3 regions of the Vibrio kyushuensis genome follow, and region 3 is predicted to be linked to each of the others. Evidence: predicted binding sites of a transcription regulator. Region 3 holds the regulator's gene; each other region holds the start of a gene.

Region 1 (3,291 bases), on a different contig from region 3:
AGAACGTTTGAACTCTTGCTCTGCAATACAATCCACATCAATTGTTGTGTTTTAAGTAACCATTATATTTAAAGTAATAGCTTGATATTGAAGTAATAGGCTGAGGTTAAAGTGTGACTCACCAATGGCAGTATTTCTGCTTAAGAAGAAAGTACATTTAACACTTTATTAACTATTGGTGGGAATAGAAAAAAACACAAATTATTTGATGAAAAATTAAGCTAAAACAAGAAAGCCCCTGCAAATATGCAAGGGCTCTATGTTTTGAGTCGGTAGTTGCTAGTTACTTAAGACCAGCGAACTCACGTAGCATTGCTGCTTTATCTGTCGCTTCCCAAGGGAACTCTTCACGGCCAAAGTGACCGTATGCTGCCGTCTGCTTGTAGATAGGTTGAAGAAGGTTAAGCATTTCTTGTAGGCCGTATGGGCGAAGATCGAAGTTTTGGCGAACCGCTTCAACGATGATTTCTTGTGATACTTTTTCAGTACCAAACGTTTCAACCATGATTGATGTTGGATCAGCAACGCCGATTGCGTAAGACAGTTGGATTTCACAACGATCAGCCATGCCAGCCGCAACGATGTTTTTCGCAACGTAACGCGCCGCGTATGCTGCAGAACGGTCTACTTTTGATGGATCTTTACCAGAGAATGCACCGCCACCGTGACGAGCTGCGCCGCCGTAGGTATCAACGATGATCTTACGACCTGTTAGACCACAGTCACCCATTGGGCCGCCGATAACAAAACGACCAGTTGGGTTAATAAAGAAGTTAGTCTCTTTATTGATCCACTCTGAAGGAAGTACTGGCTTGATGATCTCTTCCATTACCGCTTCACGTAGATCGGGTGTTGAAATATCATCACTGTGCTGAGTTGAAAGAACAACAGCATCGATACCAACAATTTGACCTTGGTCGTATTGGAACGTTACTTGAGATTTCGCATCTGGACGAAGGAAATCAAGTTTGCCGCTCTTACGTACTTCAGCTTGCTTTTTAACAAGAAGGTGAGAGTAAGTAATTGGTGCAGGCATTAGAATTGGTGTTTCATTCGTAGCGTAACCAAACATGATGCCTTGGTCGCCAGCGCCTTGATCTTTAGGGTCTGCTTTATCAACGCCTTGGTTAATATCAGGAGACTGCTTACCAATCGTGTTAAGTACAGCACATGAATCGGCATCAAAGCCCATGTCTGAACCCGTGTAGCCAATTTCACGAACGGTTTGACGAGTGATCTCTTCGATATCAACCCAAGCTGATGTGGTAATTTCACCGCCAACCATAACCATACCGGTTTTTACGTAAGTCTCACACGCTACGCGAGCTTTTGGATCTTGTTCGATGATGGCATCAAGAACAGCATCAGAGATTTGGTCTGCAATTTTGTCTGGATGACCTTCTGAAACAGACTCAGAAGTGAATAGGTGCTTAGCCATGAGAGCTCCACTAGTTTGGTTGTTTATGATGAATTTTAGCATTCACCACAATAATATTTGATAATTAATTGTAGGTGTTTCTACATCTAGACGGCTATTCTAATTTTGCAGCGGCTAATTACAAGTTCTTTTTTGGATATATCATAACTAAACGTTTGCGTATGAAAATTGGGATTTGATTGGGTGAATGTATAGAGTTGTGAAAATAGTTGGAAATTTGAGCGAAATCTCCAGTAAAACGTTTGCAGTCAATAGGGGGCTTTGAGAGAATATGACGCCTGAATTCGACGAATAATTCAGATTCCACTATTTTTTAAATCGCATACGCACTCAGGAGCAGACATGCCTTCTCGTAAAGATCTAGCCAATGCAATCCGCGCACTTAGCATGGACGGCGTTCAACAAGCAAACTCAGGTCACCCTGGCGCACCTATGGGTATGGCTGACATCGCTGAAGTTCTTTGGCGTGGTCACTTGAACCACAACCCACAAAATCCAGAGTGGGCAGATCGCGACCGTTTTATTCTTTCTAACGGCCACGGCTCAATGCTGATTTACTCTCTGCTTCACCTAGCAGGTTACGAGCTTTCGATTGAAGATTTGAAAAACTTCCGTCAACTGCACTCTAAGACTCCTGGTCACCCTGAGTATGGTTACGCACCTGGTATCGAAACGACAACTGGCCCACTAGGCCAAGGCATCACGAATGCTGTTGGTATGGCGTTGGCTGAAAAGTCTCTAGCAGCGCAATTCAATAAAGAAGGTCACGACATCGTTGATCACTTCACCTATGCATTCATGGGTGATGGCTGTCTGATGGAAGGTATCTCTCATGAAGCATGTTCTCTAGCGGGTACGCTGGGTCTTGGTAAGTTGGTTGCTTTCTGGGATGACAACGGCATCTCTATTGATGGTGAAGTTGAAGGTTGGTTCTCTGACGATACACCTAAGCGTTTTGAAGCGTACGGTTGGCACGTAATCCCTGCTGTTGATGGTCATGATTCTGAAGCGATTAATGCCGCAATCATCGCTGCTAAAGCTGATCCTCGTCCTACGCTTATTTGTACTAAAACAGTGATTGGTTTTGGTTCTCCTAATAAAGCGGGTACGCACGACTGTCACGGTGCTCCACTAGGCGCTGATGAAATTGTAGCGACTAAGAAAGCACTAGGTTGGGCACATGGTCCTTTCGAAATCCCAGCAGACATCTCTGTTGAATGGGATGCGAAAGAAGCTGGTGCTGCAAAAGAAGCAGCTTGGAATGCTAAGTTTGACGCATACGCTGCAGCACACCCAGAGCTTGCTGCAGAATTCAAACGTCGTGTAAATGGCGAGCTTCCAGCACAGTGGGAAGAGAAGACAAGCAAAATCATTGCGGACCTTCAAGCGAACCCTGCAAACATTGCATCACGTAAAGCATCACAAAATGCATTAGAAGCATTTGGTCAAATGCTTCCTGAGTTCATGGGCGGCTCTGCTGACCTTGCACCATCTAACCTAACTATGTGGTCTGGTTCTAAGTCACTGACTGCTGATGATGCTTCAGGTAACTACATTCATTACGGTGTGCGTGAGTTCGGTATGACGGCTATCATGAACGGTATGGCTCTGCACGGTGGTTTCGTACCATACGGCGCAACGTTCCTAATGTTTATGGAATACGCACGTAATGCAATGCGCATGGCTGCTCTGATGAAAGTTCAGAACATTCAAGTTTACACGCATGACTCAATTGGTCTTGGCGAAGATGGTCCAACACACCAACCTGTTGAGCAAATTGCATCACTGCGTCTAACACCAAACATGAGCACATGGCGTCCATGTGACCAAGTTGAATCTGCAGTAGCATGGAA
Region 2 (3,291 bases), on a different contig from region 3:
AGGTATTTTTTTACTATGAGTTCCAACTCTACAGCAATAAGACTCGATAAATGGATCTGGGCCGCCCGTTTTTATAAAACGCGTTCTATTGCACGTAATATGATCGACGGTGGCAAAGTTCATTATAATGGTCAGCGTAGCAAACCAAGTAAACTTGTAGAACTGGGCGCGCTAATTACACTTAGACAAGGTCACGAAGAGAAAACCGTCGTGATTGAAAAACTGTCAGACCAGAGGCGTGGAGCGCCAGAAGCACAGACGCTTTATACTGAGACAGCAGAAAGCATCGCAAAACGAGAAACAAATGCAGAGCAGCGTAAACTTCACGCTCATAGCCCTGCCCCAGAACGTCGACCTGACAAAAAGCAGCGTCGAAACATTATTAAATTTAAGAATCAATAAGCTGGAGCTCCCTAGATGGAAAGCAATGTATTAAACCGCTACCTTTTTGAAGATCTTTCTGTACGCGGTGAGTTGGTACAAGTGGATGAAGCCTACCAACAAATTATTTCTGGCAAGGAATACCCTGTAGCCGTGCAAAAGCTACTGGGTGAGCTACTAGTATCAACAACCCTGTTAACCGCAACGCTTAAATTCGAAGGTTCAATTACCATGCAACTGCAAGGTGATGGCCCAGTATCACTGGTTGTGATCAATGGCGACCATGATCAGAAAATTCGTGGTGTTGCGCGTTTTAAAGATGATATTGACGATCAGGCATCACTTCATGAACTCATCGGTAAAGGTCACCTCGTGATCACGATTGAACCAAAGAAAGGTGAACGATACCAAGGTGTGGTTGGACTTGAAGGTGACAACCTAGCTGAAATCCTAGAAGGCTACTTTGAGCGCTCTGAGCAATTAAAAACGCGCCTATGGATTCGTACTGGTGAAGTTGAAGGTAAAAAATGCGCAGCTGGTATGTTGCTGCAAGTCATGCCCGATGGCACAGGCTCTGCTGATGACTTCGAGCACCTTGAACAGCTAACTGATACGGTTAAAGATGAAGAGCTATTCACACTAGAAGCGAACGAATTGTTGTATCGCCTTTATAACCAAGAGAAAGTTCAGCTTTTCACGCCACAGCCAGTTGAATTTCACTGTGGTTGCTCTCGTGAACGCAGCGGCGCAGCCATTATTACCGTTAGCCAAGAAGAGCTTGCCGACATCATCGCCACCGAAGGTGCTGTTTCTTTGCATTGTGATTACTGTGGAACGAGTTATTCATTTAACGAAGAACAGGTGAAAGAACTGTTTATTGAAGCCAACTCAGGCAACAGTACGCTGCATTAATTCGTACAAACTGCTTAATTTACCTGTTCTAATTCGCAAAGCGTATTAAGCACGTAAAAACCGCCATACAAGCCAGCTCATCGCTGGCTTTTTTTGTGATCAAACCCCGGTAACACAAGGGCTTCCACCATGAAATAACCACACTTAATTTCTTCAACTTAATAATTCTTTTGATCTAGCGCAAAGGTTTGCTTACAGGATAAAATGGTTCTTGCCATTATGTGATGGGACACATAAGCCACACCGGAATTGTGGGTATTTTTTGAACTACATCCCTTTTTTCCGTCTACCTCGTTGGTAGTATGATGAGCAAATAAAAAAATAATAAAATTTCAAATCCCTACAAAATCTATCCTTACAAGGAGCACCTATGACCGTTATGGAACATACAAAGGCTGCACAAATCGATCTAACAAAGCACGGAATTACTGGCGCAACTGAGATTCTTCGCAATCCTAGTTACGAGCAATTATTCGAAGAGGAAACCCGTTCAAGTTTAGAAGGCTACGAAAAAGGCGTAGTAACTGAACTTGGTGCTGTTGCTGTTGATACTGGGATCTTTACTGGCCGCTCGCCAAAAGATAAGTACATCGTTAAAGATGCGACAACAGAAGAGCACATGTGGTGGACATCTGACGCGGTTAAAAATGATAACAAAGCAATCGACCAAGCGGTTTGGAATGACCTTAAGGCGCTTGTGACGAATCAGTTATCTGGTAAACGCTTGTTTGTGATTGATGGTTACTGTGGTGCTAACCCTGATACTCGTTTAAGTATTCGCGTAATTACTGAGGTTGCATGGCAAGCTCACTTCGTGAAAAACATGTTCATTCGTCCAAGCGAAGAAGAGCTAACAACATTTGAGCCTGACTTCGTCGTAATGAACGGCGCAAAATGTACCAACCAGAAGTGGGAAGAGCATGGTCTGAACTCTGAAAACTTCACGGTATTTAACCTAACTGAGCGCATGCAGCTGATTGGCGGCACTTGGTACGGCGGTGAGATGAAAAAAGGTATGTTCGCAATGATGAACTACTTCTTGCCTCTGCAAGACATCGCCTCTATGCACTGTAGTGCTAACGTAGGTGAAGAAGGCGACGTAGCTGTGTTCTTCGGCCTATCAGGTACGGGTAAAACAACACTGTCTACTGATCCTAAACGTGCGCTTATTGGTGACGATGAGCACGGTTGGGATGATGACGGCGTATTTAACTTTGAAGGTGGCTGTTACGCAAAAACCATCAAGCTGTCTAAAGAAGCTGAGCCAGATATCTACAATGCAATCCGCCGTGATGCACTGCTAGAAAACGTAACTGTTCGCAATGATGGTTCTATTGATTTTGATGACAACTCAAAAACTGAGAACACTCGTGTTTCTTACCCAATCCACCACATCGATAACATCGTTAAACCTGTGTCTAAAGGCGGTCACGCAAACAAAGTGATCTTCTTATCAGCGGATGCATTTGGTGTGCTTCCTCCAGTGTCTAAGCTGACACCTGAGCAAACTAAGTACCACTTCCTATCAGGCTTTACCGCGAAACTAGCCGGTACTGAGCGTGGTATTACTGAACCAACGCCTACGTTCTCTGCTTGTTTTGGTGCGGCGTTCCTAACGCTACACCCAACTAAGTATGCTGAAGTACTGGTTAAGCGTATGGAAGCGGCAGGTGCTGAAGCTTACCTTGTTAACACAGGTTGGAACGGCAGTGGCAAGCGCATCTCTATTCAAGATACTCGCGGAATCATCGATGCAATCCTAGATGGCTCGATTGAGAAAGCAGAAACGACGTCTATTCCAGTGTTTAATTTAGAAGTTCCAACATCCCTACCTGGTGTTGACCCTTCCATCTTAGACCCTCGTGATACTTACACTGACCCACTACAGTGGGAAAGCAAAGCGAATGATCTAGCTCAGCGCTTTATCAATAACTTTGATAAGTACACAGATAATAACGAAGGTCAGTCTCTAGTTGCCGCAGGTCCACAGCTCGACTA
Region 3 (3,291 bases):
CAGTACATGATAAGTCATTTATACCACTTGTTTATTAGTTGGAATGATTAAACTCATATCATTCTATTCATAATTACTCACAATTCTAGCTCTACAAGAATGAAATGAACAATTAATGAGTGTTTATTGATTCAAAACAACCTAGCCATTCTGTTAACAAATCTAAATATTTACTCAATTTTTATCACAGTCGTAGTTACCGCTATTCACTTTTATTCGTTAAACTAAAAGAAGAATTTTTGTAAAGGCAGACCGACATGCAAGAAATAAAAACATTTAACGAAAAACGTGCTGAGATCTATTGGTGGCTATCAAGCTTGTTCGCAAAAGAACTGACGGTTCAAGATTTAGCACAATATCAAACCCCTCAGATCCGTTCGTTTCTTACTGGGTTAGGTGAAAATGAAACATTAAAGCCTTCAATCGATAGACTCGTAGACGCACTCAACCGATTGCTCGACCGTGAAGACGCACAACTTGAATTGTCTGCTGACTTCTGTGACCTTTTTTTAAAGTCAGACAAAGACTCTGCGCTGCCTTATGCGTCGATGTACATTGGTAAATCGGGCCTTCTCAATGACGTCCCTGCAAAAGAAGTGGCAGAGCTAATGGCACAGCATGGTGTAACTGTTGACGAAACTCTTAATGAACCTGCTGACCATCTGGCCGTTGAACTCGATTTCTTAGGTAATCTTATTATTCGTTCGAACGAGTTAGAACAAGAAAAGCATTTAGACGAAGCACTTGCAGAGCAAGAACAGTTTATCAGCACACATATTCTTACATGGACACCGCAGTTCAATGAGAAGTGTCAGAAGCTCGATGAGTTCGGCTTCTACGCATCAGTTTCTGAGTTATTGTGCGCTTTCTTAGAGCTTGATTGTCGTTATTTGGTTGGCGAATAAACAATCTGCTTCAGAAAGTAACAAAGTTTCAAAAAATTGCCATGATATTGTCTAATTGTGGTTTTAGATCACGTCAAAGTAGTCTGTTTTCGTTGCTTGTACTACGTATGACGTCTAAAATTAGCACCGATAATGACAATTATATTGAATAATAAACCGCTATTACAGGCGGTTTTTGTGTTTTAGGCACTTGGACACTTGATTTGTTTGTAGATACAAGCGATTTGTAGATGTAACCCGTTTATAAGCGCAAATTATTTACTTCGCCACTTAATAGGACAGGAATTATGGCCACAATTAAAGATGTTGCTCGCTTAGCCGGCGTATCAACAACCACCGTATCTCACGTTATAAATAAGACTCGATTTGTGGCTGAAACCACCCAAGAAAAAGTAAATAAAGCAGTAGACGAATTAAACTACGCACCAAGTGCCGTTGCTCGTAGTTTAAAGTGCAATACCACACGCACCATCGGTATGCTCGTCACGCAATCAACCAATTTGTTCTTTTCTGAAGTGATCGATGGTGTTGAGAGCTACTGTTACCGTCAAGGCTATACGCTTATCTTGTGTAACACTGGTGGAATATACGAGAAACAACGCGACTATATTCGCATGCTAGCTGAAAAACGTGTCGATGGTATTTTAGTGATGTGTTCAGATTTAACTGAAGAACTTCGAGAGATGCTTGATCGTCATGCTGACATCCCTAAGGTTGTTATGGATTGGGGCCCTGAAACGTCTCAAGCCGATAAGATCATCGATAATTCAGAAGAAGGCGGTTATTTAGCGACGAAATACCTCATTGATAAAGGTCATACCGATATTGCATGCCTAAGTGGCCATTTTGAAAAAGCAGCTTGCCAAGAACGTATCGCAGGATTTAAACGCGCTTTAACCGAAGCCAACCTTAAAATCGATGAAGATTGGATTCTAGAAGGTAACTTTGAGTGCGATACAGCCGTATTAGCCGCTGACAAAATTGTCGCTATGGATAACAAGCCTACTGCCGTTTTTTGTTTCAACGATACGATGGCTTTAGGCCTTATTAGTCGTCTAGGGCAAAAAGGCGTCAATGTACCAAATGACATTTCAGTGATCGGTTACGACAATATTGAATTGGCTGAGTATTTCTCTCCTCCTCTCACAACTGTTCACCAACCTAAACGACGTGTGGGTAAAAATGCTTTTGAGATCTTACTTGAGCGAATTAAAGACAAAGATCATGAAAAACGTGTGTTCGAAATGCATCCAGAGATCGTAGAACGTAATACAGTTCGCGATCTAACTAAATAATAGTTATGTCATTTATCGAAACTTGCGTATTTTGTGATATAGTTTAGACTCATTATTGAGACAAATTTATTGAATAAACATCACAGTAATAGAATCCAAATGTGAAGTTCATTCCTAATTGGTCGTCTTTAATAGAAGTCACGCACAGGGCAAACCATTTGAAAAAGTGGGACGCAAAGCCTCCGGCCTAAACCAGATCTTCTGTCTTAACAGAGTTTTTGATAGGTAGCGGGGTTGCCGATGGCAAACAATGCAAACACAAGTTTACTTACGAATGACACAGTTTCTGCATGTTTTGCTAATCTCTCGGACCTGATTTGGTGGCGTATTTTACATACACCGAGAACATACAGCATGGATAAACCAGTACTAAAAGACTCAATGAGGCTGTTTGAACAGCTTGGACGAGTAAAGTCTCGTTCAATGTTTGGCGGCTTCGGCATTTTTATCGAAGAGACAATGTTTGCACTTGTTGTAAACGATAAGCTTCATATAAGAGCCGATAGCAATACAGTCAAAAAATTCAAACAACAAGGCTATGAACCGTACGTCTATAAAAAACGCGGTCACCCCGTCGTTACAAAGTATTATGCTTTGCCTAATGACTGGTTAGCGAATCCGACATCCACTCTATCAGAAGCAAAAAATTCACTCGATATTGCTAAGAAAGAGAAAGAGAGCCAAGCAGCAGCAAAGCCAGACCGTCTTAAGGATCTGCCAAACCTGAGGCTTGCAACCGAAAGAATGCTCAAGAAAGCGGGCATTGATTCGGTTACAACTTTAGAACAGAGAGGCGCTGTAGAGGCTTATAAAGCCATTCAGCAATCACATGCTTCAGATGTGGGATTAGAGCTGTTGTGGGCACTAGAGGGAGCGATTAAAGGCACTCACTGGTCTGTCGTACCTCAAAACCGAAGAGATGAACTTTCAGGTCGATTAAGGTAATCCCACTTTTAAATCGGATTACTCAGCTAAAGCCAACGTCAATACGTTGGCTTTTTTATTGCCTTCTGTTTCTAAATCCGATAATTGTTCGTTGTTATTGAAATTTTTACGTCTTAATGCTGTTCTTAATAGGCACACCCAAAACT

The links. The regulator PurR, encoded in region 3, represses purine synthesis genes. The targets are predictions, from matches to a motif close to TNANGNAAACGTTTNCNTNA.
Region 1: a site for PurR is predicted at 1,582-1,601, ahead of metK (methionine adenosyltransferase). Genes of this name have one in related genera too.
Region 2: a site for PurR is predicted at 1,470-1,489, ahead of pckA (phosphoenolpyruvate carboxykinase (ATP)). Genes of this name have one in related genera too.

The regions. Positions count from the first base shown of each region.
Region 1 is NZ_JAKJSV010000007.1:46,574-49,864, reverse strand. It holds gene metK (methionine adenosyltransferase) at 284-1,438, opposite strand; gene tkt (transketolase) at 1,781-3,291, shown strand, end outside.
Region 2 is NZ_JAKJSV010000007.1:337,620-340,910, forward strand. It holds gene hslR (ribosome-associated heat shock protein Hsp15) at 16-402, shown strand; gene hslO (Hsp33 family molecular chaperone HslO) at 418-1,293, shown strand; gene pckA (phosphoenolpyruvate carboxykinase (ATP)) at 1,664-3,291, shown strand, end outside.
Region 3 is NZ_JAKJSV010000004.1:265,621-268,911, reverse strand. It holds gene torR (two-component system response regulator TorR) at 1-18, opposite strand, end outside; gene torD (molecular chaperone TorD) at 258-905, shown strand; gene purR (HTH-type transcriptional repressor PurR) at 1,193-2,200, shown strand; cyclic di-GMP riboswitch class I at 2,339-2,442, shown strand; gene L4D20_RS10360 (TfoX/Sxy family DNA transformation protein) at 2,555-3,145, shown strand.